DNA from 3 places in the Clostridium acetobutylicum ATCC 824 genome. Region 1 is predicted to be linked to each of the others. Evidence: riboswitches for the same ligand, from Rfam matches in the RefSeq annotation. Region 1 holds a riboswitch; each other region holds the start of a gene.
The links. Region 1 has a riboswitch for thiamine pyrophosphate ahead of thiT (energy-coupled thiamine transporter ThiT). Riboswitches for the same ligand answer to the same signal wherever they lie in the genome.

Region 1 (10,971 bases):
TTCAGTTAACCTTTTATTAGAAACATCTTGATTCATAGAAGTAATTGCGTTAGGAAGATCCTCACGAATACATTTTTGAACTTTATCAATTACCTCTTTTTTATTAAAGAAAGTCCCGTCAGCAATAGCAACATCAACAGCTTCAGATAGTATGCTCTGTACAATTTCGCTTGCATCTTTACTTTTCTCAAGATATCCAACCTTACAATTTAAAATTGCTGTTGTAGAATTTAGAGCCATATTAATAAATAATTTGCTCCAAATAATTTCCTGAATGTTTTGGTAAACCTCGGTCTTTAAGGAGCAAGCTTTAAACTCATCTGATATACGTTTTATTATATTATCATTGTAAACAAGCATGCCTATATTTGTAATTCCTTCTTGGTTGTGAGAGACTTCTCCTGTCTCTAAAATTGAACAGCTGTGTTCTGTTGTTCCAATAAGTATATTTTCTTTTTTTATAAACTTTTCTAAATCTCTATCGTTTCCAGCACCATTTTGAAGTGTAATTACTAGTGTGGAATCGCTGAATAAGTTTAGATTATTCTTTAAGGCAGATGTTGTGTAAAGGTTTTTTACAAATATAATAACTAAATCCATAGGACCTAAGTTTGAAGAATCTGTAAAGGCAGATACTAAGAATTTTTCTTTTTTATTATTTTCTCTCTCATATATAATTAAACCATTTTCATTTATTGATTTAACTACTTTTTCATTAATATCAATCATATAGACATCATTTTTACGTGATAAATAAGCGCCATAAAGTCCGCCCATAGCACCAGCGCCAATTACTGCAACTTTCATAACATACACTCCTTATATAAAAATAACTTAATGATTTTAATTTTAATATATTACAGAAATTAAGTAAAATTGACTTTTTATTAATAATATCTACAGAATATTTTTAAATTTATATGATACAAAAAAATATTTTGTATTATATGCTATAATAAGCTTTGAATAATAACAAAGTGATATTAAGGAGAGGGAATATGAAACTTAATATAAAGGATGTAGTCTTAAATTATAATATTATAGGAGAAGGAGAGCCCATTATTATATTACACGGCTATTCTGTGGATCATACAATAATGTTTGGATGTATGGAAAACCTATTTTCAGATGAGAGTAGATATAAAAGAATATATGTGGATCTTCCTGGCATGGGCAAGTCAACTAGTTCGGATTCAATTAAAACTTCTGATAATATGCTTGATATAATACTGGAATTCATAATGAAGGTTACAAAGGGAGAAAATTTTTTACTTGTAGGAGAATCTTATGGAGGATATTTATCAAGAGGAGTAGTTTATAAGATTAGAGAAAAGGTTAATGGTCTTTTTCTTATTTGTCCTGCTATAATACCGGACTTTAATAAGAGGACAGTACCTGAACATGTTATTTTAGCTTATGATGAGAAATTAATGTCTAAACTCAATAAAGAGGAGGCAGAGGAGTTTAGTTCAATGTCAGTAGTGCAAAATGAGAAGATTTACCTTAGATTTAAGGAAGAGGTAATGTCTGGAATTAAACTAGGAAATCAAGATTTTTTAGAGAGATTACAGAGGGAGGGGTATGGATTTTCTTTTGATGTGGATAAGCTTCCACAAAAATTTGATAAGCCTACACTAATGTTGCTAGGAAAGCAAGATGCTAGTGTTGGATACAAGGATGCATGGAATATACTAGATAACTATCCTAGAGCGACCTTTGCAGTACTTGATATGGCAGGGCATAATCTTCAAATAGAGCAGGAAGACATATTTAATCTACTTGGTAAGGAGTGGATTTCAAGAACTTACAGAGAAAAAGATTATTAAGAATTTATTTTTTTAGGAAAGTTTTGTATTAATAAGTTATTGAGATTTTAGTATTATGTGAAAGTAAAGAAAACTAAGCTACACAATAATATTGTTTTGATATATAATTTATGAAGGGAAATCGTGGGGTATCAAATTATATGTGTTTAAAATAAAATTAAATCAAAGGTAGTAGAAATATACAACGATAGGAGGACATGCTATGTTAATAAGAGAGATAGAGAAGAAGGATAATGAGCAGGTTGAAACACTTATAAGGACTTGTTTAATAGAGTTTGGTGCTGATAAGCCGGGTTGCGCATGGACAGATCCTGATTTGGGCCGTTTTTATGAGATATATCAAGATAAAAAATCTAAGTATTGGGTTGTTGAGGAAGAAGGTAAGATAATAGCGGGCTGTGGCATAGGACCTCTAAATGGGGCTGAGAATGTATGTGAACTTCAAAAGATGTATTCATACAAGGAAGCAAGGGGAACTGGAATTGCAAAAGATTTGCTAGGTCTAGCTTTGGATTTTGCAAAAAAATACTATGACAAATGCTATCTTGAAACCTTTTCTAATATGACTGCGGCTAATAAATTCTATGTTAAAAATGGATTTAAGAAATTAGAAAAGCCTTTAATTGAAACAGATCACTACGCATGTGATGTTTGGTACATAAAGGAGTTGTAATCAAATAATTAGAAAGCAAAACAGTCTGTAATTGAAAAAGTAAGTGTGAAAATCAATTACAGACTGTTTTAATTAATTGTGAAATTTATATAAATTAAGAGAACATGTTCAATTTTTATAGGCTATATTTAAACATTATATTAAAGTATAGCCTTATTTTTTTCTATGTAATCAAGAGCCCATTGACGAAGGTTTTCTAGGATAGGAAGAAGGCTTTTTCCTGTATCAGTAAGAGAGTACTCTACTTTAGGTGGCACGGAAGCATATACAAATCTATTTATTAATCCTGTTTCTTCTAAGGATCTGAGCTGTTGAGTTAACATTTTTTGAGTTATTTTAGGAAGAGTTTTCATTAGCTCTCCAAATCTTAAGGTTCCTTTACCTAAGTGCCAAAGAATTAGAACCTTCCATTTTCCACCTATAATGTCTAAGGTAAGCTCCATGGAACATTGATATTCTGTGTCATTATATTTAATCATTGTATTATCCTCCAAAAGAAAATTTTCTGTAGTATGTAAGTGGTAACTATACTACTTTAAAGTGCGTACTTGTTAAATATTGCATTAATGCCTATTATTATAGCGTAAGTAATTTGGTTATACAAGAAAGGATGAATTATATGGAGTTAATTAAAGTAGATAGGCTAAAGTGCAAGAAGTGTGGAATTTGTGCAGCGGTATGTCCATCAATAGTTTTAGGTATGGAAGAAGATGGACCTAAAGAACTTAAAGGAACAAATTGTATAGAATGTGGACAATGTGTAGCAGTATGTCCTAGTGGAGCTATTGATAATGTAAAAACTTCTATTTCAAAACAAGAAGAATTAAAGGAATTTCCAGTAATAGATGAAAAACTGGCTGAGTTATTTTTAAGATCAAGAAGATCAATTAGGTGCTATAAAAACGTGCCTGTAGAAGATGATAAATTAGTTAAGCTAGTTAATATTGCGCATTTTGCCCCATCAGCCAGTAATAGCCAGAATATATCATATATTGTTGTGAAGGATAAGAAAATACTTAAAAAAGCAACGGAGTTTGTAATAGATTGGATGGAGGCACAAATAGATAACCCTTCACACTGGAGTTTTCCTAAACAAGTTAAGGACTATAGAGAAAAAGGAATTGATAAAATACTAAGAGATGCGCCAACGCTTATTTTAGGAGTTGCACCTAAGGAATTTAAAAATGGAAGAGAGAATACAATTTTCTCATTTTCGTATATGGAGCTTTTTGCTACAGCACTAGGTTTAGGAAGCTGTTTTGCTGGATTATTTGAAATGTGTGCTTTTGATAATTATGAGCCTCTTATTGATTTGTTTAAACTTCAAGAAAATATGGTAATAACAGGAGCTGTAATGGTGGGGTATCCTAAGTACAAATATAAAAGACTTGTAGATAGAAATGAGCTTAAGGTAAGTTTTATTAAATAAATATAGAATTTGTAGAAGTTTAATTTTATATCCATGACAAAAGTAATGCTTTTTCTATAAAATTCATTACCTAATTCAATGGTGATTAAACATAAATCCCTGTATAATGAATTTATAAAATAAAGGAGAGATATGGGTCATGGATATTTTAGAAATAAACGATGTAACTAAAAGATATAATGATAAATTAGCAATTGATAATGTAACTCTAAGTATAGAAGAGGGAGAAATATTTGGACTTTTAGGGCCCAATGGGGCTGGAAAATCAACTCTTATATCAATGATTTGTGGGCTAATAAAAAAGGATAAAGGAACTATAAGTATAGATGGAAATGATATAGATAAAGAAAAGATAAAAGCAAAAGCTTGTATTGGACTTGTTCCACAGGATATATGTCTTTATGAGGAGCTTTCTGGCATGGATAATTTAAAGTTTTGGGGAAGTATGTACAAACTTAAAGGAGCACTTCTTAAAGATAGAATAAAAGAAGTAATAGAGGCATCTGGACTTCAAGATAAAATAAGGGATAAGGTTAAAAATTATTCAGGTGGTATGAAAAGAAGGTTGAATATAGCGGCAGCTGTAATGCATCATCCGAGGCTAATAATAATGGATGAACCTACGGTGGGAATAGATCCTCAATCAAGAAATCATATACTTGAGTATACAAAGGAGTTAAATAAAAAGTTTAAAACTACTATTATTTACACTACTCATTATATGGAGGAAGCAGAACATTTATGTGATAAGCTTGCAATAATGGATGAAGGTAAAATAATAACTATTGGACAAAAGGAAGACATAAAGAAAATGGTTAATGATGAAGAAAATGCTAGAATATTTGTTGAAGGCTATGAAGAAGAAATGGACATACGATTAAAAAGCATTGAAGGTGTAAGAAGGGTAAAGTATTCTTCAAGGGAGCTTGATATTGTCATAAAGAATTCAGGTGATAGCTTAAATGCTGTAATTGAAGAATTAATCAAAATGGAAGTTAAGATAAAAAATATAAAGGTGAATTCTCCTAGTCTTGAAGATGTGTTTTTGAGCTTAACAGGTAAGAGGTTAAGAGATTAGGGGGATTGATTATGGTATTTAAAGCACTATTTATTAAGGATTTAAAGAAGTTTTTATCAGGCATAAAACTATACATATTTACACTTTTAATTTTTCCTATAGCTTTATCTATTTTATATGGAGCTATATATAAGAATCAGGTAAATCCAGAAGTAAAGTTACCCAAGATCAAAGTTGTTATCTTAAATAAGGATAAGGGAATTTATGCAAAGAAATTAGAGATGGTTTTTAAAAATTCAAGAGTTAAAAGTTTTATAGATGTAAAATATATAGACAACTTTAAAAGTATACAAGCTAAAATTGAGGATGGAAGTGTAAGCGCTGCAATAATAATTCCAGAGAACTTTTCAGATAGAATTGATGAAAACAAAAAAACTAACATAGAAATGATAAAATCACCAATAGCGGGAGAAAAAACTGAAGTGGTGTACGAGATTATAAATTCCTACTTAGATGTTTTAAATAATAACAGTGCAGTGGCAAAAACCTTAAAAGAAAATACCAATGATAAGAAAAGATTAGAAGAAGTAATGCCTAGATTATTGGTTAGAGTTGCTAAATTAAGTACAGACAACTATTCAACGACAACTAATTTTGAGCTTGAAAAAAAGATAACTGCAAGACAGTATTACGCAAGTGCAATGCTTGCATTTACGGGATTTTTTATAACATTAGTTACGGCAAGTATAATGACGCAGGAGATTAAAACGGGTACTATGAGTAGAATGATGTCTACTACTGTAAATTATTTTCAACTATTCATTGAGAAAATAGTATTTTGTTTTGTTATTACTATAGTCTTTATATGTGTTTATGTAGGTATAAGGTTTATGCTTGGAAATAATTTTGGAGGTAAAGGATTTGAAGTTTTTATAACAATTTTATTTCAGGCTTTTGCAATGACAGGATTAGCATCACTTCTTATGAGTATATTTAAGAAAACTAAAACTATGAATACTATTTGTATGCCGTTTATAATGCTTTATTCAGCTTTTGGAGGAGCATTTTATTATGTAGATGAAGCAGCAGTAAAATTTAAGTATATGAAGCTCACTCTAAATTATTGGATTACAGATGCTTATAATAAGATAGCACTTGGTTATAGTATCAAAAGTGTGTTTGTGAACTTAAGTATAATGTTCTTAGTTGGGCTACTTGGAATGGTTATAGGAACAGTAGTTGCTATTAGAAAAAGCAAGTGCTATGGAGGAATCTAATATGATATATATGGCATTTTTACATCTAAAGAGAATTTTAGTTCAGAATAAAAGAGGATTTATTATAACAATTTTATTTCCAACTATAGTTGTTAGCTTGGTAGCTTTTTTTTCTAACGGAGTGAGTTCAAATACAACAATAAATATTGCAGTTGTAAATAATGATACAGGAAAAGAAGGAAAGAAATTATTAAAAATATTAGACAAAAGTAATTTTTCTATACATGAAGTTTCTTATAAAGAGGGTGAAGTGGAAATAAAGAGAAATGCAGCATCAATTTGCGTAGTTATACCTAAGAATTTCACACAGAATATTAAAAGTGGGGAAAAGCCATCAATTAATATTGTAAAGGCTTTAAACAGTAACGTTGATACTGCTGTTCTTAATCAATTTAATTCATATATCGGGAAACAAATGGTTTTAAGTAAAGCTTTCAGTGAAACAAGAGCGTTTGGAATTAAGGTAAACCAAAATAAATTTAATAGAGAAATTAAAGATAACATGAAAAACACGTATGTAGAGGTAACTTCAAGGTATCTAAACAATGAAAGTACAAGACCGCTTTCTGGGATATTATCCACAAATCTAATCATAAATTTTCTGATGTATTCAATGATTTATATAGTTACAGATATATATGAACTTAAAAGGAAAAAAATACTTAAAAGGAGTATGTCTACACCTAATAAAAATTCGTCAATATTGATGTCAATATTACTTGCCATGTTTGGACTTTTATTTATACAATCTTCCATACTTGTATTTGTAACAAAAAATTTTCTTCACGTATATTTTGGAAAATCCATTATGGCTGTAATGCTAATTTTCGCGGTACTTAACTTGGTTGTATTAAGTGCAGGACTTGTTGTTGTAAGGTGGGCAAAAAGAGAAACTCATATATCATCTGTAGTGTCACTTACAGTAACTTTGACTTCTGCAGTGGGAGGAAGTTTTATACCGTTAGATAGTATACCTAATCTTCCAAGTGTAATGAAGAAGATAGCATACTTTACTCCTCAAAAATGGGCAGTAGAAGCACTGAATAAAATTTCTCTTGAAAACGTTGGAGTGCACAGTATTTTACCTCACATTGCAGTTTTAATTCTTTTTGCATTAGTTTTCTTTGTAATAGGAGCGGCGCAATTTAGAAGAACAATAAATGAATAGGGTGACAAAAGTAATGTCTACAAAACTAGACTCATGACTTAGTTCAATGGCACCATAATGAAATACTCTGTATAATGAAACCATAGGTTGAAGTTAAATGAAGGGGGAAAACATTATGGAAATGATACTTAATAAATTAGGATATAAGGAAAATGAAGAGATAAAATTTTTAAATAAGGGACCCTGCGGAGTATGGCTTATTTGGATAGGTATTATAATAATATTAGGAACTATGTTTGGAGGAGAAAATTGTGTGAATCCTGGTATATTTTCTATAGGATATGCTTTAGGAATGATTATTATATTTAGAACAGAATTTATAAAAAAATATTTATCTTACGGAAAAAATTCAAGCTTTCAAAGTAAAATGGCAAACATATCTATAATAGTAATGTTTGTGACTGCAGGAATTATTGGAGGAAGATACTTTGGAGAACAAAATTTTAGAATGATATGGCTTGCAGCTTTTTTAGCAACTGCTATTCACTTTGTACCTTTTTCAGTAGTTCATGGAAAACTTCTTTTAGTATTAGCATTTTTAGTAGGTGTCAATGCTATATATGGAATGATGCATATAGAAATAAGTTTTTATTACATAGGAATTATAGATGGAATATTAAAAATTGCATTTGGAATATTGATGGTTAAGTTTAGACAGCCATAGTAAAAATCAAAGGGGACAGATTCACTATTAACTGTCCCTTTTAATTATGTTTTAATTATTTGAGGTAGATATGGTGTATAGACGTTTCAATGGAATTATTGCTATTATCACAAGACAAATTATGCAATCAATGGATAAAAAGGAACCATTATATACTATAGAATATATAAGAGGAGATTGTCCTTTAGGAGCACTGCTAGCAAAGAAAACAACACCTGATATAACATGGAATAAAAATCTTATAAAAACAGCAGTAACAGTTCCTAAAAGTTTTTTATTTTTAAAATAGCCAGCAAAGCCTAAAGCCATATATGGTAGAGGATAATCGAAAAGTACCTGAATCGGATGAAGTAGATATGGTTCTAGCATAAGATCTATTATTCCAAATAGAAAGCCGGTTAAAAATCCTACTTCAGGACCATAAAAGAAGGCAATTAGTAGTATAGGAACCATGCTTCCTAAAGTAACACTTCCTCCTTGTGGTAATTTGTATATTTTAAATAAACTTAGAACAGTTGAAAGTGCCAAAACAACTCCAACTTGAGCTACTAATTTTGTAGTGAATTTTATTTTTTTTACCTTTAGTAAAACAGCTATTAATATTAAAACACCTACAAGAGTAGCTATAGCGGATGGACTTTGTGATATCGTCTTAATACTTTTAGAGAATGAAAAATTGTCCATAACAAAACCTCCTAAATTATATGTGGATTTAAGGTAAACAAAAAATAAAAAGCTGTAATCAACAGTAGAAAACAGATCAACTGCAAATTACAGCAAGTAATTCAAAATTCAAACTGCTTCCCTACGCTGGTATTATCCAGATCAGGTTAAGGGTTAACGTGACAAACTGTTTCTCAGCCTAAAGGCACCCCTAGCACATATATTTTTTATTTCATTATAGTACATACATGAGAAAAAGTAAATCTTAAGGTATTAAGTTCCATAAGATTTACTTTTTGAATTTATAGAGATTGTGTTTTTGATAAGACATTCTTTATATTAATTAATCTCTTATTGGATATAGGATGAACCAAGTATGGGTTTATATCACATAATGGAGTTATGACAAAAAGTCTTTCTGCCATTCTAGGATGGGGGATTGTGCAGTGAGGATCATAGGTAACTAAATCATCGTAAAGTAAAATATCAATATCTATGGTTCGAGGACCCCAATGTATTTTTCGTTCGCGTTTAAGCGACTTCTCTGTTTCAAGGAAAAAGTCCATAAGCTCATTTGGTGTCATTAAAGTTTTTACTTCAGCAGCGCAGTTTAAAAAATTATCTTGGTTTAGATATCCAACAGGTCTTGTAGTATAGAAGTTAGAAGTTTTTGTGATTTTGCATAAATAGTTGTCATCGATAATTTTAAGAGCATCTTTTAAATTTTGTGATTTATCTGCAATATTTGATCCAAGGCCTATATAAACTGTATGCCAACTTCGTTCTATTTCTACAGAAACATACTTTAAATGTTTTTTTACAGGAGCCCAAGGTTTTTTTAAAATTACTTTTACAGATTGAATTAAATCGTAATTTAGTAAAATAAACTCGGCTACTTTTTCAGCAGCAGTTTCAATTAAATCGAAATTTTCCCTCTGAAATTCTTCTTCTACTCTATCAGAGAGTTCAGCGTAATTTACTGTATCGCTCAAAGTTTTTGACAATCCAGGTTTTCTTAAATCTAAAGTAAGGTATAGAGATAATAAGAATTTTTGTCCTAATACTTTTTCTTCTCCTAGAACACCGTGGTTCGCAAATATTTCAAGATCTTCTATAGTTATTTTGTCCAATATAATCATCTCCTTATTATTGCATCAGCTACCATACAAGCTCGTTTATTTTCAAGAACGTCATGAACTCTAATAAAATCACAGCCTTTGACTACACCTATGACTGAAGTAGCAACTGTACCCTCAACTCTTTTGTTGGGAGGCAAATTTAAAATATTGCCTATCATTGATTTTCTAGAAGTGCCCAAAAGAATAGGGAAATTTAAAACATTTAATTTTTCTAAATTATTCATTAAAAGCAAATTTTGATTGAAGTCTTTTGCAAAACCTATTCCAGGATCTATCATTATATTTTCTGGTTTAACACCAGCATTTATTGCTATATCTATACTTTCTTTTAAATCATCTATAACATCTTGAAGAAAGTTACTATAATCGTTATTTTCTCTATTATGCATTAGACAACAAGGAACATCATATTTCGCAGCTACCTTAGCCATATATGTATCTTTTTTGAAACCCCATACATCATTTATAAGGTGCGCACCAGATTCTAATGCGGCCTCTGCAACTTCGCCCTTATAGGTATCTATAGAAATTGGAATATCAAATTCGTGCGATACGGCTTCTATTATTGGAATAACCCGTTCTAGTTCCTCATTTTTGTCAACAGAAGAGTGGTTTGGTCTTGTGGATTCACCACCGATATCAATTATATCAGCGCCATCTTCTATGAGCTTAGCTGCATGTTTTAAAGCATTGTCTAAATTATTAAATTTTCCTCCATCAGAAAAAGAATCAGGTGTAACATTTAAAATTCCCATTATGTAAGTTCTTTCTCCAAGTATAAAATCTTTATTCGCTATTTTCATTTTTTACTCCTTAATATATTATGCTTGAATTTTTTTTATTGTAACTCCAATTACATTCTTTATAAGCAGAGCAATTAAAGCAATTCCTAGAAAGCTTATCGCTTTTATATAATATGGCGCTTAAATCCGAGAGAGTGTTTGCTTCTCCATGACTTTTTATTGCTTCAATTATAAGGGTGCTTTCAGAATCGTTGAATTCACAGTCTTTTAGGATATTAGCTGCTAAAATTGAACTTGCTTTAGAATGAGAAATTCCACTTTCATATTGCTGCCATCGTCCTATATCATGGAGAAGAGCAGAAGCATAGATT
Region 2 (10,971 bases), 1.5 Mb from region 1:
TAACTTGCTTTAATAAAAAATCTTCCTCTGCTGTATCTACTGTTTCTGACTTATCAATTCTATGAAAGAAGAATCTTAAATGTGTGACAAACCTTTCATAACTTATCGACTTTTCGTCAAGTACTATATTATAAGTATACTTAACTATATTTAAAATATCCTGTATCATTTTTGCTTGCTTTGCAGCATCTTCAACATTATTTAAGGAATTGTTAATTTGTGCATTTATCAAATGTAGAGCTATATTAGCTGCCTCATCTTCTGGCAAGTCTTTTCCTAATTCATCCTTTATAAAGTCTATAGCTTTAAGTCCAACTTTAAATTCCTTAGGATAAAACTTTTTGATTTCCCAAATTAATGGATTGTGTATAATAATTCCTGATTCAATCATTTTAAAACAATTGCTAACATGATCAGTTAAAGTAACATATATATGGTCATTTAATTTTGCATCTAAAACATTTTTAGCATATTCAATAATGTCATAACATACCGAAACATACTCTGTGGGAACATCTTCCAGCAGCATTTTAAACTTTTCGGATGCATCCTTTCCTTTAAGAATAAAAGTTTTTTCTATTAGCCTCTCATCTACTTTTTCTCCTATATTTTTCTTAAATGCAATTCCACACCCCATGACAACAAATTCATGTTTATCTGAATTTTCAGCTATTATTGCATTGTTATTAAATATCTTTTTTATCGTCATCAGAATTACCCCATTTACAACATTGATCTAAAAATAAAAACCCCAACTAATGAAAATAATATAAATATTACTTTCAAAAGCTCGGGTCTCGCCTGATCGAATCAGTAACAATCCCAGATATTAATTTGTAATCGTTTAACCATGTCTTAATATTATACCCTTTTATATTAATTGTCAATAACTTTTTTAAAAAATATCGTAATTAGTCGTTTTTTGTTTTATACATACTAACTATTCAATCCAATCTTAATATGAATTAATTTTTTTGAAAAAGTCAGGTTAAAAATGCATCTTTTAACCTGACTGTATTACTACTCCAAATTTTCTCCATTTGAAGCTATCACCTTTTTATACCAATTAAAACTCTTCTTTGGTTTTCTTGCCATGGTTCCATTTCCATCATTATCTTTATCTACATATATAAAACCATACCTCTTTTTCATTTCTCCAGTTGATGCACTAACTAAATCTATACATCCCCACATAGTATATCCCATTAAATCAACACCGTTCTTAACGGCTTCTTCCATCTCAACTATGTGATCTCTTAAATAATCAATCCTGTAATCATCATTTATTGAGCCATCCTCTTCAATTACATCTACAGCTCCAAGTCCATTTTCCACTACCATAACAGGTATTTGATAGCGATCATAAATGTGATTTAGTGTCCATCTTAATCCTTTAGGATCTATTTGCCATCCCCAGTCAGATGATTTTAAGTATGGGTTCTTATATCCTCCAAGAAGATTTCCTGAAACCTCTTTATCATTCTTATCTGTGCTTACCAGATTTGACATATAGTAACTAAAAGAATAAAAGTCCACACAACCTTCTCTTAATATTTTTTCATCATCCTTCTCCATTTTTATTTCAATACCGTTCTCTTTGAAATAATTAAGAGCAAAGCCAGGGTAATATCCCCTTACTTGAACATCAGAGCATAACATATTATGTATCTGATCCTTTCTCTGGGTTTCAAGTACATCATCTGGATTACATGTTTTAGCATAATTACACATATAAGCTATCATACAGCCTATCTTAAAATTAGGATTTATCTCATGACCTAGTTTAACTGCTTTAGCACTTGCAACAAATTGATGATGAAGAGCTTGAAATCTAAGCTGAGCCTCACTATCACCCTCCTTTGGAATTATTCCTCCACCCATATAGGCACCAAACTGTGGAATTGTTAAGCAGTTTATTTCATTAAAAGTAAGCCAATACTTTACCTTATCTTTGTATCTATTAAATATAGTTTCACAATATCTTGTATAAAAATCAATTACTTCTCTACCTACCCATCCATTGTATTTCTCAGTTAAACCAAAAGGTGTTTCATAGTGTGATATAGTTACTAGTGGTTCAATATTATACTTTAAAAGTTCATCGAATACGTTATCATAGAATTGAAGTCCAGCCTCATTAGGTTCCTTATCATCTCCATTTGGAAATATTCTTGACCAAGCAATAGATAATCTAAAAGTTTTGAAACCCATTTCAGCAAATAATTTTATATCTTCTTTGTAATGGTGATAAAAATCAATTGCTTCATGACTTGGATAATAAGTTCCTTCTTCTAAAACAGGTGTAATACGTCTAGGTGTTGTATGTGTTCCTCCAGTCATCATATCTGCAGTACTTGGTCCCTTGCCATCTTCATTCCAGGCACCTTCAAATTGGTTAGCAGCTGTAGCTCCTCCCCACAAAAAGCCATCCTTCATTTTCATTTACAACACTTCCCATCAGTAATTATTTTGTATTCCTTATATGAACATTATAATTCAAAAAGTTCATATAGTCAACATAATAATTCATTTAATGAACTTTTTATTCTAAAAAAAGCCTCCACTACTTGTGGAGATACTCTTTTTTTAAGCAAGTATTACTTTAAGGCTCTCATCATCAAAATCAGTTTTTGAATCAGTTATAACAGGTAAATCTTCAAGCTTTGCATAGGTATAAAATTTCCTCACATTAAATTTTGAAGCATCTGCAAGAACATAACATGACTTTGAAGCTTTTATAACTGCCTTTTTTAATTTAACATCATCCATAAGATTAGTTTTAAAGCCCCCAATAGAATCTACCCCCATTGTTCCCAAAAATGATATATCAAAGTTCATCATACCTATTTTACTTTCCACGTCTTCGCTCATTATAAGGTTTCTTTCCTTTTTCGCATATCCTCCTAATACATAAGTATCTATATCCTTCTCAATTAATTTTTGTATGTGCATTATTCCATTTGTGACCACAGTAACATTTTTTGAAGCTATGTAATCAATTAAATAGTAGCATGTAGAACCAGAATCTATGAATATAAAATCATCATCCTTTATTAAACTAGCCGCTTTTTTTGCTATCTTTATTTTAGCTTCCTTATTTTCTCCAAAAATCTTTTCTATTATTTCCTTGCCTTCACTTCTATATTTAGCTATTTCAACTCCGCCTCTAGTCCTCTTTACAAGAGCTTTCTTTTCCATTTCTATAAGATCACGTCTAACCGTAGACCTAGATATATTAAAGGCATCCATCAATTCTTGAACTTCAGCCTCTTTATTTTCCTCTAAATACTTTAGGATTTTTTCCCATCTTTCAAACATAACCATTTTTATCACCTATTAAGCTAGAATGTTCATTTTGTTCATAATATGAATAAAATATTATCATTCTATTCATTCCTTGTCAATTATAATTGTAAATACTATTGTGGTTTTTTAAAATAATACAGCTTTCCATCCTCTATAGAGTACTGCAGTAAATTTTTATTATACAGCTGGGATACAAATGCAGAGACTGCTGAAAAATTTATATGATATTGATTAAAGTCCATAGACAGTTCATTTAATACAGCTAAATTTTCAAGTATATCCTCTCTAGTTAAAGGTACATCCAAAAGCTCCATTATTTGATTCTTGTAATTTTCTATATTATTTAAATTCTCATCTAAAAGCTTAACAAGCTGCTCTTTATCAATGAATTCATCAGAATGACTCATAACAAAATAATCTGCATCTATTTCTTTAAGTTTTTTTAAAGTTTCTTCTTCCTTGTCTACATCGTACAAATATGGAAGTGAGTATTTTTGAAGGGTTTCCTTAGAAAATACACTATCTCCTAAAAAACATACCTTCTCCCTTGTCACTATTCCTATTAAATCTACTGTATGTCCAGGAAGAGCTATAACTTCAAACTTTTCATCATTTATCTTATTCTCCCCTTCTTTTAAAACGTAATCTACCATTAAAGGTTTATTGCTTTTATGAAGCTCTTTTATTGCACTAGCTCCAAAAAGCCCTGTTGGATAAAGATGAATATTTTCCATACTCACCTTTTCTTTTTCTGAAGTATATATAAGGCAGCCCGGATAATTATTTTGGAAGTACGTATTTCCACCACAGTGATCTAAGTGATGATGAGTATTTACTATATATTTAGGATGTAGCCCGTTTTTTATGAGAACCTCGTCAATTTTTCTAGCATCACTGTTGTTCATTCCTGTATCTACTAAAAGGCAATTTTTATTTTTAAATACATAAACCCCTATATTAGTAGGGGCATTTATATAATAAGTATTTCCCTTTATTTTTTCTAATTCCATGTAATTATGAATTAAGATAGCATTTCAAGAAAAGCCGTCTTAATCCAATCACCTCCTTATGAGTAATAATTTCAAATATATTTCATAATATTTATAATACTTCTGTATATTAAAAGAAAGTACGGTGATATAATGCCAACTTTAACTTTCAAATTGATCTTCTCCTACAGAATTTTTATTTACTTACTAGTATTTGTTTTATTTCCTATACTACTTTTCTATAACTCTTCCTTATTAGGAGTTAAATCCTATAATCATGAGTTTCTATCAAAGAAATCTACAGATTGCATAAAAGGACTTTCCATTCTAGTGATAATTTTACACCATATATCACTTAGAATGCAACCTGTAGGATTTATGGGTATTTATACTTGTCTTGGTCATCTTGCTGTAAGTATGTTTTTATTTTTTTCAGGCTATGGTTTAATGGTTTCAAAGCTAAAAAAGAAAAACTATTTTAAGGGTTTCTTTTCAAAACGCCTAAGCAAAGTTTATTTACCTTTTGTAATAATAAACGCTATTACAATAATATTAACCTCATTAATCTTTGGTACTAAATTTAATCTAAAGGATATAATATTTTATCTTTCTGGATTATCCTTAATAGACTCGACACAATGGTTTGTAATAGCTATTCTAGTTTTTTATTTATGCTTTTATGTATGCTTTAAATTTCTTAGCACTAACCTAGCACAACATATTCTATTATTTCTTACCTTTGTATACTTTTTTGCTATGATATTTATGGGCTTTAGAGAATGGTGGTATAACACAGCTTTTTGCTTCCCACTGGGTGTATATGCTGCAATAAATTATGATGCTCTTACTAAATTCTTAGAAAAACATTATGTAAAAACACTTATTATAGCTTTAATAGCCTTTACGTTTTTCTTTTTCTTAGCACACATGTTACCATCAGCTATAATGCCTTTATACCAAACTATCGCTTCAATAATATTCGTATATTTAGTACTGTTATTTTTATTTAAATTTAGATTGTCTTCTAAACCTTTATTATTTCTTGGAAATATAGCCTACGAAATATACCTTGTTCATATGAAAATATTAGTAGCCTTTTTCAGCTTTATAGGTGCACGGGGAAGTTATATTGTATATCTTTATCTTATACTTGTTATAATAGTAGCCTTTTGCTTTAACAAACTGTTTAATTTAAATAAAAATAAAAAAGTGAAACTGACTTAATTTCTTTTCTACTTAATAATTTTATTTCAAAAAATCAATTTTAGCGGCGTCACCGCCGCTAAAACCTATAATAACCCAATTATTTGACTTTTGTATTCTAGTAATTCTTTTGAAAATCCTCTTTTTATTTTATCATCCATAAAAAATTCTATATTAAATTCCTTTTTAACAACTCCCGGTCTTGAACCTAATACATATATTCTATCAGATAAAAGTATAGCTTCTTCAATATCATGAGTTATAAAAAGTATCGTTCTCTTAAGCACATCCTTCATTTGTAAAATCCATTTCTGCATATTTCCCTTTGTTATGGAATCAAGTGCTCCAAAGGGTTCATCAAGAAGCATTATTTCACTTGAAGAAAGAAAGGTTCTAAGAAAACTTGCTCTTTGTTTCATTCCACCTGAAAGCTCATATGGATATTTATTCTCATATCCTTTAAGACCCATAATTTCAATATATTTTTTAGCTTCACTTCTAGATTCTTTTTTATTTTTACCTTTTAAGTCAAGTGGAAGTACCACATTATCAATAACTGTTTTCCAAGGAAGTAATAAATCCTTTTGCTGCATATAGCCTATATCACCCGAAACCTTAACTTCACCACTATCAGCATCTGTAAGAGCGGTTATTATATTAAATAACGTACTCTTTCCGCAGCCACTAGGTCCTAAAATCGAAACGAACTCTCCTGACTTTACATTAAGAGAAACATCTTTTAGTACAGTTTCTTCATCAAAGCTTTTTGTTACATTTTTAATATCTATAACAAGCTTACCAAAATTATTTTGATAAGAATTCATTTGTGAATGCATCTTTAACATTTAGCTCCTTCTTTATAAGACCCTTACTCTTTAGAAAATCAGCATAGTTCTTCCAAACACTAGATTTCATTTCTCCCCATTTTGACATATCATCTGCATAATGTGTTGCCATATATTTTTGACTCTCTACTGCCAATTTTTCATCTATCTCAGGCGCATATTTTCTTAGTATTTTTGCACTTTCTTCAGGATGCTTAGCAGCATATTGATATCCTTTTTTAGTAGCAAGCATGAATTTTTTAGCCTTAGCTGGATTTTCCTTTAATATTTTATTATTTGTTATTATTACAGGTGTATAGTAATCAAGAGCAGGATCTAAATCTTTAACTGCCACATAATCTAAATCAATACCTTTTAACTTAGCTTCAATTCCTGTCCAACCTTCAAATATCCACGCAAAATCAACATTCTTTTTCGTAGCTGCAAAATAATCATCGTTTCCTATATTAACTATTTTTAGTTTACTAAAATCTGCACCATTTTTCTCCATGATAGCTTTGATTACTGCTTCTTCTGAAGGTGAACCCCATCCTCCATAAACTTTTCCTTCTGCATCTTTAATTGATTTAATATTTTTGCTTTTAGGTGCTGCAAAACCAGAAGTATTATGCTGTAAAACAGCTGCAATGGTCTTAATTGGAAGTGGAGTTTTACCAGTTAACGCATAAGTTACATCCTCCTGATAGCTTACTCCAAAATCCCCCTTATTAGTTGCAATAAGGTCTGTAACACTTCCGCTTGAAGGCTGCTGAATTTTCACATCCAGACCCTCTTCTTTATAGTAGCCTTTATCTAATGCAACATACATTCCCGTATGGTTTGTATTTGGCGTCCAATCTAATATTACAGTTGTCTTATCCAATTTATTACTGCTTGAACTTCCATTAGATGTACATCCCGTTATAATCGCTGATGTCATAATAACCGCTGATATTAATGATAATATTTTTTTCTTTTTCACCTGAATCTCTCCTTATTTCCAATGAATTATTCTTTTTCCAATGAAATCTACAATATATATTAATACTATACTTATAATTACAATAACAACAATTGAGGCAAATACCTTATCAAGTGCATAGGCATTTTTAGCCCTTACCATATAAACGCCTATTCCTCCATCTCCTCCTAACCATTCACCTATTACTGCTGCCATAATCATGTAGGTGCAGGCTATTTTAATCCCAGAAAACAAATTTACCATAGCAGAAGGAAGTTTTAAATGATAAAAAATCTGAATTCTAGATGCCTTCATGCTCCTAAACAAATTTATATAATCCTTGTCAATCTTTTCAAAACCATCTATAAGACTTATTACTATAGGAAAAAAACATGTTATCACAACAACTATTATCTTAGGAAGCGGTCCAAAACCAAACCATATTATAAATAGTGGTGCAATAGCTATAGTTGGTATAGTTTGTGATATAACAATGATTGGATAAAGTGCTTTTCTAACAATCTGAAAACTATCCATTATAATAGCAAGTATAAAAGCGAAAATTATAGCAATAAAAAAACCTACAAGAGATTCATAAATTGTCACCTTTGTATTTTGCATTATAGTACCGAATTCACTAATTAATGTTAAGCATATATCCTTAGGTGATGGGATTACATACTCAGGTATTTTTCTAAAATCCACTATAAGCTGCCATAATATAATTACAGCAATTAGAGCAGCCACAGGATATACTTTATTCTTTATATTTTCCCACTTTTTCATTCATAGTCACGCCTTCAGCTTTATAATCAATCTTTACAACGGATGCAACTCTTTCTGAGCCCTCTTTAACACAAATTTCCTGTGCTTTTTTTACTATTTCAAGAAGTGTATCTAAATCACCCTCCATAGTAGTTTCCATAGGTCCAATTATATATTTTACACCTGAAGCCTTTATGTACTCTATTACCTTGTCAACTACCTCATAAAGTCTTTTTTCCTCAACAACAGGGAGTACCTGCAAACTCACATTAACAACTGGTTTCATAACGTTATTCCCTCTTTCCTTATTAGTGTTTTAAAATTATTTTCTATAACGCCTTTTACTTCCTCCTCCTGAATATTTTTTATTTTAGAGATTTCCTTTACTACATTTTTGATAACGTTTGGGTACCCATAATCTCCATTAACCCATTCAAGTGAGGTTGGACCATCTGTTTCTGTTAAAATTTTATCTATCGGAAGCAGCTGAACAATTTCCTTTGAGAGCTTAGAATATCCAATGTCCACACTTATAGTAAAATAGCAGCCATAGTCTAAAAGCTTTTTTAGAGTGTCCTTATCACCACTATACCAGTGAATTATAGGTGTTTTAAGTTCATACTTCTTTATATAGTTATATATTTCACTTTCTGCACCCTTCGTATGTATATTAGTTATTTTATTGTACTTTTTAGCTTCTTCTAGAAAATAAGTGAACACCCTTTTCATATGAGGATATTTTTCTTTTTCCTTAACCCATACGTAATCAAGGCCTATTTCTCCTATTATTTTGCTCTCTCTTATATACTCATCAAAACATTCAAGATTCTTAAAGTTTTCATGAGCTCTAGAAGGATGAATACCAAAACAAGGAATAATGTTTTTATTTTTCAAAGCTAGACTCTTTGTAAACTTGTAGCTTTTAGTGTCCATAGAACATCCAAGCGTTATTATATTGTCATTTTTTATAATGTCCAAAGCCTTATTTAATTTTTCTTGTTCCTCAAAAAAATCCAAATGGTTATGCGCATCTATAAACATTCCTTCTCCTTAATTTTGAAAAAAATAAAAGCACTACGAATATAGTGCTTTAAGTAATCATTTAAAAAGCTTTCCTTCGTCAGAATTAACCGAATCAGGTTCAAAGGGTTAAAGTTTTTTAACTTCTCTCAGCCAAAAGGCACCCCTAGCACTAAAATACATATGAAATTTTAATAACATATTTATGCTACCACTTATTTTTTCAAATGTAAATAGTTTTTTAATTTTATGTATATTTTCTTCTTTATTTAGATTTACCAATATCTTTTCTATAGTAAATACCGTCGAATTTAATTCTTTCTATATCTGTGTAAGCTTTTTTTATAGCCTCATCTAAAGTAATTCCTCTAGCTGAAGCGCATAGAACTCTTCCACCAGATGTCTTGTAAACTCCATTCTCTAATTTAACACCTGCACAAAATACTTTATCCCCTGCATCATCTATTCCACTTATTTCATAACCAGTACTATAATTTTTAGGATATCCTTTTGAAGCTGCTACAACACAGCATGCATTTCCATCGTACCACTCTATATCAAAATCAGAAAGTTTTTTATCCATTGCTGCATTTATTAAGTCAACAAAGTCGCTTTTCATAAGATATAAAACTACTTGTGTTTCTGGATCTCCAAGTCTTACATTGTACTCAAGAAGATACACACCCTTTTTAGTTATCATAAGCCCAAAAAATATTATTCCAGTAAAGTCCATTCTCTCTTCTTGAATTCCAATTAAAGTAGGCTTTAGAATTTCTTCTTCAAAGCTTTTAAGTACTTCTTCAGTACAATATGGATTTGGAGATATAGCTCCCATACCACCTGTATTTGGCCCTTTGTTACCATCAAAAATCTGTTTGTGATCCTTTGAGGATACAAAAGGAATTATTGCTTTTCCATCTGTAATTGATAAAATTGATGCTTCTACACCTTCTAGATATTCTTCAATTACAACCTTTTTCCCCGATCCTTTAAACACATCTTTAACCATAAAAGCTTTTATAGTCTCTTCCGCTAATTTATAATCCTCACAGATTACAACGCCTTTACCTGCTGCTAATCCATCCGCCTTTATAACTATAGGATAAGTACATTTTTTTAAATATTCTAGAGATTCCTCAGAATTTTCAAAAACCGCATATTCAGCTGTTTTTACATTATATTTTTTCATAAAGTCCTTAGAAAAAGACTTGCTTCCCTCAAGCTGTGCCCCTACCTTGCCAGGCCCAAATATTTTAAGTCCCTTTTCCTTAAACTCATTAACTATTCCATCTACAAGAGGAGCTTCTGGACCTACTACTGTTAAGTCTATATTATTTTTACTAGCAAATTCTATAAGCTCTTCTGTTTTCTCTAAGTTCACATTCTCACATTTATTTTCTTTAGCTGTTCCACCATTTCCAGGTGCACAATATATTCTCTCAACACTTTTATTTTGTGCCATTTTCCATGCCATAGCATGCTCTCTTCCCCCTGAACCTATGAGTAAAATCTTCATAACAAACCTCCAAATAATAAATTTAATGATATGTACACTATTAAAAATGACAAGTTTCAAGTGATAAGCTATAGTGGATTGATTTCTACAGCTCACCCTTTATCACTTGCCACTTTATTATGTTTACTATATGAAAAACAGATGTTAAAACTAACTTAATTAATCTATTTTTCATACTTAGAATTTCCTCTTAAATTGAATTTACAAGCATTTTAAAAGGAAATTCTATAACTTATAGACTAATGTTTAAAATGTCTTATACCTGTCATAACCATTGAAATTCCATATTTATTGCAGCCATCAATGGATTCCTGATCTCTTATAGAACCACCAGGTTGAATTATAGCTTTAATTCCATTTTTATGTGCCTCTTCTACTATATCGCCA
Region 3 (10,971 bases), 190 kb from region 1:
CAAAACCTATTACAGGTGATAAAAATAACCAAAGTACTATTTTATTAAAGAATCCAATCCAATTTACAACACCAAAGCTAGTCTTATACATTACTGCTGCACCAATAAGTCCACCTATAAGTGCATGAGAAGAGCTACTTGGTATTCCCAAATACCATGTAATTAAGTTCCATATAATCGCTGCAATAAGTGCAACTATTATAACACTAGGTACTATTTTAGAAGGATCTATTATACCATCTCCAACAGTTTTAGCTACCTTATCACTCATGAATGCTCCTAAAAAATTCAAAATAGCAGACATAATAACTGCAGATTTCATGCTTAAAACTCTTGTTGAAACTGATGTTGCTATAGCGTTAGCACTATCGTGAAAACCATTAAGAAAATCGAATGATATAGCCAAAATTACAATAATAATTGTTATAAGCACAGCAGAATTAAGCATTCTTCATAGCAACTCCTTCTATAACATTAGCTAATGTTTCGCATGCATCTAAAGTTCTTTCCATATATTGATATATCTCTCTCCACTTTATTACATGAAGAAAATCTTTCGGATCAGTGTATTCTGTGAATAAGATTCTTACTGCTCTTCTGAAATTCAAGTCCCCTTCTTCTTCTATTTTATTTAAATTTACTATACATTCCTGCAATTTTTTACTTTTTTTCATGTTCTTAAATTCAGTCATTAAGGTTATAATTTCTTCAGCTGCTTTAACAACTAATTCTGCAAGAAATTTAGCTTCTTCTGTAGTGTTATGAACATCAAACATTACAAATCTACTGCTACTTGCTTCCATAAGGTCAATAATATCATCCATAAGTGTAGCGACACTGTAAATATCTTCTCTGTCAAATGGGGTTACAAAAGTTTTATTTAATTCGTTTATAATATTATGCTGCTGATGATCGCCTTTGTGTTCCATATCTTTTATAACTTTCAATTTGTTCTCGCTATCTTCTGGATTATTTACATAATCTCTAAATAATAAAGAAGTTTCATAGATAGTATTTGAGTTTTCAATAAAAAGGTCAAAAAATTTATCATCTTTTGGGGATAAACTAAACATAATACTCCTCCTACAATATTTATATTTTTTATTTAGTAATTTAAACATTATAACCTAAAGCTTTAATCTCATTTTTAACCCCTATAAACCAACAACATAACCCATAATATTATATCATACTGCAATAAAATATAGAAGATAAAATAATCATCCTATTATTTACTTATGTAATCACTATATATATATATTACTAAATTAACAAAAAGGTGGAATTACCACCTCTCCTTTTAATCTTTGAATTTCACCAATTTTTTAGTTTATAGGTATGTTCAAGAGGACCTGAACCCTTTCCTAAATCAAGTCCTGCTCTAAGTGCCCCTGTCAAATATTCTTTTGCATTTTTAATACTTTCGCTAATACTTATGCCCTGTGCTAAATTACAAGCAATAGCCGACGATAGAGTACACCCTGTTCCATGTGTATTAGGATTATCTATTTTCTCTAATTTAAACCACTCAATATATCCATTTTTATAAAATAAATCAGTTGCATTATCCACTAAGTGCCCACCTTTAATTAAAATTCCTACATTAATTTTTTCAGAAATTTTCTTTGCTGCTCTTACCATATCCTGTTCACTTTTAATTTTAAAGCCGCAGAGCACTTCAGCTTCAGGTATATTTGGAGTTATTAAAGTTCCAAGCGGCAAAAGACATGTTATAAGTTTTTCCATAGCTTGATCAGATAATAGTTTGCTTCCACTAGTAGCTACCATAACAGGATCAATTACTATATTTTCTGCTTTATATTCCCTAAGCTTTTTTACTATAACATTAATGATTTCACCACTAGATACCATCCCTATCTTTACTGCATCTGGACAAATATCAGTAAATATGCACTCAAGCTGTTTTTCAACAAATTCTGGAGTCGCTTCCATGATTCCATAAACTCCTGTTGTATTTTGTGCAGTTAATGCTGTAATGGCACTCATTGCATACATTTTATGTGCTGTAATGGTCTTGATGTCAGCTTGAATACCTGCTCCACCACTACAGTCTGAACCCGCAATAGTTAATATCTTTTTAATCAACTTCAAAACCTCATTTCCTTACATAATTTTAATAGCTTTCATACCTTGCAGCATCATCTAATTTATCACCATCTAAATTAAAAACTTCATCGATAATATAATTTCTGTAAGAAGAATTGCCATCCCTTTTAGACAGTCTGTTATATGCAAGCTCTCCACAAATCCCCATAGCACAAACCGAAGCTAAGGTTGCTTCTAATGGACTATCAACATTCGCACTTATATATGCTGCTGTCATTGCGCTTAACATGCAACCTGTACCAGTAATTTTACTCATATTAGGATTACCATTCCTTACAACATACGCCTTGCTTTCATTAGCTATAATATCAATGGCTCCTGTAATTGCAATCACAGCACCCGTTTTTTTAGAAAATCCTTTAGCAAAATTAATTACATTATCTAATGTATCATCTTTTACTTTATCATTGACATCAGCATCTACACCTTTAGTTATACCTTGACCCAAGGCAAGTACCTTTATCTCAGAGATATTTCCACGAATAACAGTGAATTTAACCTCCTCAAGCAATTTTAAAGCAGTTTGACGTCTAAGTTTTGAAGCACCCACTCCCACAGGATCTAAAATAACTGGATGCTTTAACTTATTCGCCATTTTTCCAGCTTTAAGCATTGACTCAATAGTATTTTCATTAAGAGTACCTATATTAATATTAAGCCCTCTGCAAATGGATGTAATCTCCTCTACCTCCCCAATATCATCTGCCATAATCGGTGAAGCCCCGCAGGCAAGAAGAATATTTGCACAATCATTAACAGTAACATAATTTGTTATATTATGTATCAAAGGATTTGTCCCTCTCACATTTTCAAGTCTTTCCTTAAGCATTTTTCATCCCTCCAAAAATTGTATTTTTAATATATAAATTACTTTTCCTTAAAATAAAAAAGAGAATACCCTTTGGCATTCTCTCCAGTAAATCAAGTAACCTATTTCCTACGTTGGCATTATCCAAATCAGGTATATGGATCGAAGTTCAATTACTTCCTCTCAGCCTGAAAACAAGCTCCCCTGAAAAATATTAAGTTATACCTATTTAATTAAATAAAAGGATGCTGCTAGTGATAACAACATCCTTTTAACATTTCCCACAACTTTTGAAACACTACAAATTGTAAGCTTTCTATTAATCCATATGTAATATAGACTATCTCTTTGAGAATTGTGGTGCTCTTCTTGCCTTTTTAAGACCGTATTTCTTTCTTTCCTTCATTCTTGGATCTCTTGTTAAGAATCCTGCTTTTTTAAGTTCACCTTTTAAAGTTTCATCAGCCTTTAATAAAGCTCTTGAAATTCCGTGTCTTATAGCTCCTGCCTGGCCTGTGAATCCACCACCATGTACATTAACTAAAACATCGAATTTTCCTTTAGTTCCTGTAAGATTTAAAGGTTGATTAACTATAAATCTTAAAGTTTCAAGTCCAAAATAATCTTCTGCACTTCTCTTATTTATTACAACTTTACCTTCACCAGGTACAAGTCTAACTCTAGCTACTGCTTCTTTTCTTCTTCCTGTTCCCATATATTGTACTTTTGCCATTTTAAATCCTCCTTCCGGCGTTTAATTAATATTTCAACTCTAAAACTTCAGGTTTTTGAGCTTCATTATTATGCTCTTCGCCTTTATATACTTTTAATTTCTTAATCATTTTTCTTCCTAATACACCGCTTGGAAGCATTCTTCTAACTGCTTCATAGAATACGAAGTCAGCTTTCTTAGCAATTGCATCTTTATATGACATTTCCTTTAATCCACCTGGATATAAAGTATGGTGTCTAAACATTTTTTGATCTGCTTTTTTTCCTGTTAAAAGAACTTTTTCTGCATTTAAAACTATTACGTAATCTCCAGTATCAACATTTGGAGTGTATATTGGCTTATTTTTTCCTCTTAAAATTGAAGCTATTTGACTTGCAGCTCTTCCAAGTGGCTTACCTGCAACATCAATAACATACCATTTTCTTTCGATTTCCTGTGGTTTCGCTAAGTACGATTTCATGGTTTTTCCTCCTTCAACAAATCTGTTTCTATTCTACGAGTTTCTTCTATGTCTAAGATCCGGGGCTAGTGGATCTTTTAATCATTTAACAAACATTTAAATTATACTATAACCTGGCAGTCATGTCAATAATCACGCTCACTATAATATAATTTAATACATAACTTTTTCAAGACATAACCCCTTAGCTGGAACGACTCTTCCTGCTTTTGTCCTATCCTTTGATTCTACAATAGTTTTCACATTTAGAGGAGTTATCTTTTCTTCTCCTACTTCTAAAAGTGTTCCTACTATTATTCTCACCATATTGTACAAAAAACCATCACCCGTAACATAAAAAATTACTTTATTCTCATCCTCTACGATTCTGGCTTCATATATGGTTCTAATATTAGACTTAACTTTACTGCCCGTGCTCTTAAATGATGTGAAGTCATGAGTTCCCAAAATATATTTAGTTGCCTCACGCATAAGATCACAATTTAATTTATGCCCATATTGATAAACATAATTTCTGTCAATAGCTGCTCTTTGTAGTCTATTTAAAATGGTGTAGCTATAAGTTTTTCCTTTGTTATCAAAACGTGAATGAAAATCCATTGGTACTTCCTCAGAATTGAGAGCTACTATATCATCTGGCAATACTGAATTTAGTACGAGATAAAACTTCTCAGGCGGTATAACTGTGTTTGTCTTAAAATTGCATGTATAGGCTTTTGCGTGAACTCCAGAGTCAGTTCTGCTACAACCAATAACATCAATTTTCTCTCCTGTTATTTCACCTATTATTTTCTCTACCTCTTCTTGAACAGTAACAACATTCTTTTGCTTTTGCCATCCACAATAGTTAGTACCATCATATTCTAATGTCAATTTAACATTTTTCATAATAACACCTATTTATAAGTAATTGCTTAAAACTGAAACTCCAACTAAAACTACACTGAAAAATACTGCTACACAATCCCGTGAGGTAAATTTTAACTGCTTCATTCTTGTTCTTCCTTCTCCGCCTCTATAGCATCTTGATTCCATTGCCATTGCAAGCTCATCTGCTCTTCTAAATGAGCTTATAAATAAAGGTACAAGTATAGGTATAAGACTTTTGGCTTTCTTTATTATGTTTCCAGAATCAATGTCTGCACCTCTTGCCATTTGTGCCTTCATTATTTTATCCGTTTCATCTATTAAAGTAGGTATAAATCTGAGAGCTATTGTCATCATCATTGCAAATTCATGTGCTGGAAGTCCTATTTTTGAAAATGGGGTCAACAATTTCTCAATTCCATCTGTGAGCTCAATTGGTGAGGTCGTGTATGTAAGCATAGACGTACCTATTATGAGAAATATTAATCTTATAGACATAAATGCTGCTAAAACGAGCCCTTCCTTGTATATATGTATAAAGCTCCAATGAAATAAGGGTGCCGCAGCTCCTGGTGTCATAAAGATATTTAATGCCCCAGTAAATATTATAAGCAATAATATAGGCTTTAAGCTTTTATAGATATATTTCATTTTAATACCAGATATAAAAATTATAAAAAGCGTAAAAGCTGTTATAAAAATATATCCTTTAAATTTATCTATTAAAAACAAATTAACTATATAAACAAGAGACAGTAAAATTTTTGTTCTAGGATCCAGTTTATGAATGAATGATTTTCCAGGTATATACTGTCCTATCGTTATATCCTTAATCATCTCTTAGCACTCTCCAATACTCTAAGAATTTCCTTTTTTGCTGCTTCAATCGTAAATATATCCTTAGATATATCGAAGCCTTTTTCTCTAAGCTTCCTGACAAGGTAAGTAACCTTAGGAACAGCAAGACCTACTTTTTCAAGTGTATCTATTTCATTGAAAACCTCATCCAAATTTCCACTTAATATACATCTTGAATCATACATGACAAAAATCTTATCAGCTACTTTTGCAACATCTTCCATGCTATGGGATACAAGAATTATGGTCATCTTATATTCTTTCTGAAGCTTTTTTATTTCATAGAGAATATCATCTCTCCCCTTTGGATCAAGACCAGCTGTCGGTTCATCCAGTATTAAAACCTTAGGCTCCATGGCAACTACTCCAGCAATAGCAACTCTTCTTTTCTGACCACCACTTAATTCAAAGGGTGATTTATCTTTAAAGTCATTATACTCGAGTCCAACCATTTTCATCGCCTTTTTTACTCTTGTAGAAACCTCTTCTTCACTTAATCCCATATTTCTAGGACCAAACGCTATATCTTTTTCTATTGTCTCCTCAAAGAGCTGATATTCAGGATATTGAAATACAAGTCCAACCTTTTTTCTTATATCATTAAGTTTAACTGATTTATCCGTTATATCCACATCATCAATAAAAATACTTCCAGAAGTGGGTTTTAAAAGTCCATTAATCTGTTGAATCAAAGTTGATTTTCCAGAGCCTGTATGACCTATAAATACTGCAAATTCACCATCCTCAATTGTAATATTTACATTATCAAGTGCTTTCTTTTCAAAAGGTGTCCCAGGCATATAAGTATATGTTAAATTTTCTATTTTAATCGGCATAATTCATTCACCATCTCATCTATTGTAAGTATATCATCTTTAACATTAATACCTTCTTTTTTTAGTTCATATGCAAGTTCTGTCATTTGAGGTACATCAAGTCCTATTTCCTTCATTGTCTTTACATCTTTGAAAACTTCTCTTGGAACTCCACTTTTTATAACTTTTCCTTTATCCATTACTACTATTCTATCTGCATTAATCGCTTCTTCCATATAATGTGTTATTAAAATTATAGTTATATGAGAATTTTTATTTAAATCCATTATAGTATTTACAACTTCTTCTCTTCCTTTTGGGTCAAGCATAGCAGTGGACTCATCAAATACAATACATTTAGGATGCATAGCTAAAACACCAGCAATAGCTACCCTTTGCTTTTGACCACCAGATAATAAATGAGGTTCATGCTTTCTGTACTCATACATTCCAACACTCTTAAGAGCATTATCTACTCTTTCCCTTATCTCTGATGGTTTAACACCTAAATTTTCAGGTCCAAATGCAACATCCTCTTCAACAATTGTAGCTACTATTTGGTTGTCCGGATTTTGAAATACCATACCTGTCTTACTTCTTATGGTCCATACATCTTCTTCATTTGAAGTATCAAGCCCTTCAACTATTACCTTTCCATCAGTAGGCACCAAAAGGGCATTTAAATGTTTAGCAAGTGTTGACTTACCAGAACCATTTCTTCCTAATATAACTAAAAATTCTCCTTCATTTACCTCTAAGGTAACATCATTAACTGCAGTGGTATTCTTAGATTCGTCTTCATTTTTGTACTGATATACTACATTTTTACATTCCACCATTTTATTATACATACGAACACCTCTACTTGCAAAGCAGTTTATTTATTTATTAAAATAGGGACTAAGCTAGCTTAATCCCTTTAAATTAGTAACTACACTAATTCTAGTATAACAATTTCTGCTCCGTCGCCTCTTCTTGGTCCCATTTTGTAGATTCTAGTGTATCCACCGTTTCTCTCGCTGTACTTTGGAGCAACTTCATCAAATAATTTTTTAACAACTGTTTCTTCTGTTACAAAGCTAAGAACTTGTCTTCTAGCATGTAAATCTCCTCTCTTTGCAAGAGTGATCATTTTTTCTGCTAAACTTCTAGTTTCTTTTGCTCTTGTTACAGTAGTCTCTATTTTACCATGCTTTAAAAAACTAGTAACTAGATTTCTAAGCATTGCTCTTCTTTGGTCAGTAGGACGACCTAATTTACGATAACCTGATGCCATGCCTATACCTCCTTACTTTAACTATTCATCATTTAACTTTAATGATAATCCTAAAGCTTTAAGTTTCTGTTCAACTTCTTCTAAAGATTTTCTTCCAAGGTTTCTAACTTTCATCATATCTTCCATGGATCTTTGAGTTAATTCTTGAACAGTGTTTATTCCTGCTCTCTTTAAGCAATTATAACTTCTAACTGAAAGATCAAGTTCTTCGATAGTCATCTCAAGAACCTTTTCCTTCTTATCTTCTTCTTTTTCTACCATTATCTCCACATCATCTGCATGATCTGTAAGAGTCATAAATAATTTAAAATGCTCTATAAGTATCTTTGCTGCCAAACTAATTGCTTCTTCTGGTCTTATAGTACCATTTCCCCATACTTCTATGGTGAGTTTGTCGTAATCAGTTATTTGAGCAACTCTTGTATTTTCAACAGTGAAATTCACTCTTTTGATTGGAGAATATATTGAATCAACTGCTATTGTTCCTATAGGCATGTCATCTCTTTTATTCTTATTCTGAGTAACATAACCTCTGCCTCTGTTAACTTCAATTTCCATATATAGCTTTCCATCTTCATCGAGAGTTGCTATATGTAAATCCTTATTGATAACTTCTACAGATCCATCAGTTCTTATATCAGCGCCTGTAACCTCTCCAGGTCCATGTGCATCTATATATATTACTTTAGAATCTTCACCTTCCATTTTGAGGCATAAAGCTTTAATGTTAAGTATCAATTCTGTAACGTCTTCTTTTACTCCTTTAACAGTTGAAAACTCATGAAGTACTCCCTCAATTCTCACTGAATTAGCGGCAACTCCTGGTAAAGATGAAAGAAGTATTCTTCTTAATGAATTGCCCAGGGTAATTCCATATCCTCTTTCAAGAGGTTCTACAACAAACCTGCCATAAGAACCATCTTCTGTAGACTCAACACATTCTATTTTAGGTTTTTCTATTTCCAACATATCTATAACCCTCCTTAAAAATAAAATGGCAACCTATATTGAGGGTAACTGAATACAGTCAAATTACTTACTATATAACTCAACGATCAATGTCTCTTTAATTGGAGTATCTATATCCTCTCTATTTGGCTCTGCAACTATTTTCGCTTCAAAATTATCATAGTTTGCTTCAATCCATGCTGGTAAAGTCTTTGGATTTTCTGCAAAAGTCTTGAATTTTTCAGTTCCTCTACTCTTCTCACTAACAGATACTACTTCATTAACTTTTAATGTATATGAAGGTATATCTACTTTCTTTCCATTTACAAGGAAATGTCCGTGAGTAACTAATTGTCTTGCTTCTTTTCTTGAGCTACCATAGCCTAATTTGTAAGCCACGTTATCAAGTCTTAATTCCAAAAGCTTAAGTAGGTTTTCACCTGATATTCCTTTAATTCTTTCAGCTCTTTTATAGTATATTCTAAATTGTTTTTCAAGAACTCCATATATTCTTTTTGCTTTTTGTTTTTCTCTTAATTGTAATCCGTAGTTTGAAATTTTCTTTCTGCTCTGTCCATGTACTCCTGGTGCATAACCTCTTCTTGTAAATGCACATTTATCTGTATAGCATCTATCACCCTTAAGGAATAATTTCAAACCTTCTCTTCTGCATAATCTGCATACAGCTCCAGTATATCTAGCCATTAAATATTCACACCTCCTATATTTCTATTAAACTCTTCTTCTTTTTGGTGGTCTGCAGCCATTGTGTGGTATTGGAGTAACATCTTTTATTAATGTAACCTCTAATCCTGCAGCCTGTAATGATCTTATTGCAGCTTCTCTTCCTGATCCTGGTCCTTTTACAAACACATCAACACTCTTAAGTCCGTGTTCCATTGCTGTTTTAGCAGCTGTTTCAGCAGCCATTTGAGCAGCAAAAGGAGTGCTTTTTCTTGATCCTTTAAATCCTAATCCACCTGCACTTGACCATGATAAAGCATTTCCATTAACATCAGTTATAGTAACTATAGAATTGTTAAAAGTTGATTTAATATGTGCACAACCGTGCTCTATATTTTTTTTCTCTTTTCTTCTTCTAGTTTTCTTATTTTTCTGTACAGCCATACTTTTCTCCTTCCCTCCTTATCTTATACTATTTTTTCTTCTTAGAAGCAACTGCCTTCTTTGGACCTTTTCTTGTTCTTGCATTTGTTTTAGTTTTTTGTCCTCTAACTGGAAGTCCTCTTCTATGTCTGATTCCTCTGTAGCATCCAATTTCAACTAATCTCTTTATATTTAAAGCTACTTCTCTTCTTAAATCACCTTCGATTTTGAAGTTCTTGTTAATGTAATCTCTTAATGCATTAACTTCTTCTTCAGTTAAATCCTTAACTCTAGTTTCAGGATTAACACTTGTAGCTTTTATAATTTTTCTTGAACTTGTTAGTCCTATACCATATATATAAGTTAGACCTATTTCAACTCTTTTTTCTTTTGGTAGGTCAATACCGGCTATTCTCGCCATTGACATTTACACCTCCTGGTTTTGTATATATTTATTATTTATATTATAAAGTTTTAGGCAACAAAGTGTTTAACCTTTTTGTTGGCAGCCGTCCTAAAACACATATTAACTTTATTAACCCTGTTTTTGCTTATGCTTAGGATTTTCGCATATAACCATTACTTTGCCTTTTCTTTTTATGACCTTGCATTTTTCGCAAATTGGTTTAACTGATGGTCTTACTTTCATGGTTAACCCTCCTTATTACTTTGCCCTCCAGGTGATTCTTCCACGAGTTAAATCATATGGTGAAAGCTCAACTGTTACTTTATCTCCGGGCAATATTCTTATAAAGTTCATTCTAAGTTTACCTGAAATATGAGCCAAGATCTTTTGACCACTTTCAAGTTCAACTTCAAACATTGCATTAGGTAACGATTCTAAAACCGTACCCTGCATCTCAATTACATCTTCTTTTGACATAAGGTAATCAAACCTCCTTACTGGTACATACTGACTCAAGAAATTTTCTGATGGCTGAATTACTTATGGGATAATTGGATTTGAGCTCA

Region 2: linked by a shared signal. The riboswitch ahead of CA_RS07345 (TatD family hydrolase) and the one ahead of thiT (energy-coupled thiamine transporter ThiT) in region 1 are both predicted to bind thiamine pyrophosphate.
Region 3: linked by a shared signal. The riboswitch ahead of thiM (hydroxyethylthiazole kinase) and the one ahead of thiT (energy-coupled thiamine transporter ThiT) in region 1 are both predicted to bind thiamine pyrophosphate.

What each region holds. Positions count from the first base shown of each region.
Region 1 is NC_003030.1:3,058,549-3,069,519, reverse strand. Features, by position in the region: gene CA_RS15110 (2-dehydropantoate 2-reductase) at 1-807, opposite strand, end outside; gene CA_RS15105 (alpha/beta fold hydrolase) at 999-1,826, shown strand; gene CA_RS15100 (GNAT family N-acetyltransferase) at 2,029-2,499, shown strand; gene CA_RS15095 (winged helix-turn-helix transcriptional regulator) at 2,640-2,978, opposite strand; gene CA_RS15090 (nitroreductase family protein) at 3,119-3,928, shown strand; gene CA_RS15085 (ABC transporter ATP-binding protein) at 4,068-5,006, shown strand; gene CA_RS15080 (ABC transporter permease) at 5,018-6,223, shown strand; gene CA_RS15075 (ABC transporter permease) at 6,225-7,391, shown strand; gene CA_RS15070 (DUF6609 family protein) at 7,507-8,055, shown strand; gene thiT (energy-coupled thiamine transporter ThiT) at 8,107-8,739, opposite strand; TPP riboswitch at 8,841-8,941, opposite strand; gene folK (2-amino-4-hydroxy-6-hydroxymethyldihydropteridine diphosphokinase) at 9,021-9,848, opposite strand; gene folP (dihydropteroate synthase) at 9,854-10,660, opposite strand; gene CA_RS15050 (HD domain-containing protein) at 10,671-10,971, opposite strand, start outside.
Region 2 is NC_003030.1:1,540,048-1,551,018, reverse strand. Features, by position in the region: gene licT (BglG family transcription antiterminator LicT) at 1-709, opposite strand, end outside; gene CA_RS07385 (glycoside hydrolase family 1 protein) at 1,021-2,442, opposite strand; gene CA_RS07380 (DeoR/GlpR family DNA-binding transcription regulator) at 2,587-3,318, opposite strand; gene CA_RS07375 (MBL fold metallo-hydrolase) at 3,420-4,316, opposite strand; gene CA_RS07370 (acyltransferase family protein) at 4,449-5,519, shown strand; gene CA_RS07365 (ABC transporter ATP-binding protein) at 5,585-6,343, opposite strand; gene CA_RS07360 (ABC transporter substrate-binding protein) at 6,303-7,304, opposite strand; gene CA_RS07355 (ABC transporter permease) at 7,317-8,069, opposite strand; gene CA_RS07350 (thiamine-binding protein) at 8,041-8,334, opposite strand; gene CA_RS07345 (TatD family hydrolase) at 8,331-9,089, opposite strand; TPP riboswitch at 9,144-9,246, opposite strand; gene purD (phosphoribosylamine--glycine ligase) at 9,334-10,584, opposite strand; gene purH (bifunctional phosphoribosylaminoimidazolecarboxamide formyltransferase/IMP cyclohydrolase) at 10,824-10,971, opposite strand, start outside.
Region 3 is NC_003030.1:3,246,913-3,257,883, forward strand. Features, by position in the region: gene CA_RS15890 (inorganic phosphate transporter) at 1-448, opposite strand, end outside; gene CA_RS15895 (DUF47 domain-containing protein) at 441-1,073, opposite strand; gene thiD (bifunctional hydroxymethylpyrimidine kinase/phosphomethylpyrimidine kinase) at 1,315-2,103, opposite strand; gene thiM (hydroxyethylthiazole kinase) at 2,135-2,956, opposite strand; TPP riboswitch at 3,045-3,151, opposite strand; gene rpsI (30S ribosomal protein S9) at 3,276-3,668, opposite strand; gene rplM (50S ribosomal protein L13) at 3,694-4,128, opposite strand; gene truA (tRNA pseudouridine(38-40) synthase TruA) at 4,282-5,016, opposite strand; gene CA_RS15925 (energy-coupling factor transporter transmembrane component T family protein) at 5,029-5,832, opposite strand; gene CA_RS15930 (energy-coupling factor transporter ATPase) at 5,829-6,689, opposite strand; gene CA_RS15935 (energy-coupling factor transporter ATPase) at 6,674-7,519, opposite strand; gene rplQ (50S ribosomal protein L17) at 7,600-7,944, opposite strand; gene CA_RS15945 (DNA-directed RNA polymerase subunit alpha) at 7,966-8,913, opposite strand; gene rpsD (30S ribosomal protein S4) at 8,977-9,597, opposite strand; gene rpsK (30S ribosomal protein S11) at 9,625-10,020, opposite strand; gene rpsM (30S ribosomal protein S13) at 10,049-10,420, opposite strand; gene rpmJ (50S ribosomal protein L36) at 10,535-10,648, opposite strand; gene infA (translation initiation factor IF-1) at 10,664-10,882, opposite strand; gene CA_RS15975 (RNA-binding protein) at 10,890-10,971, opposite strand, start outside.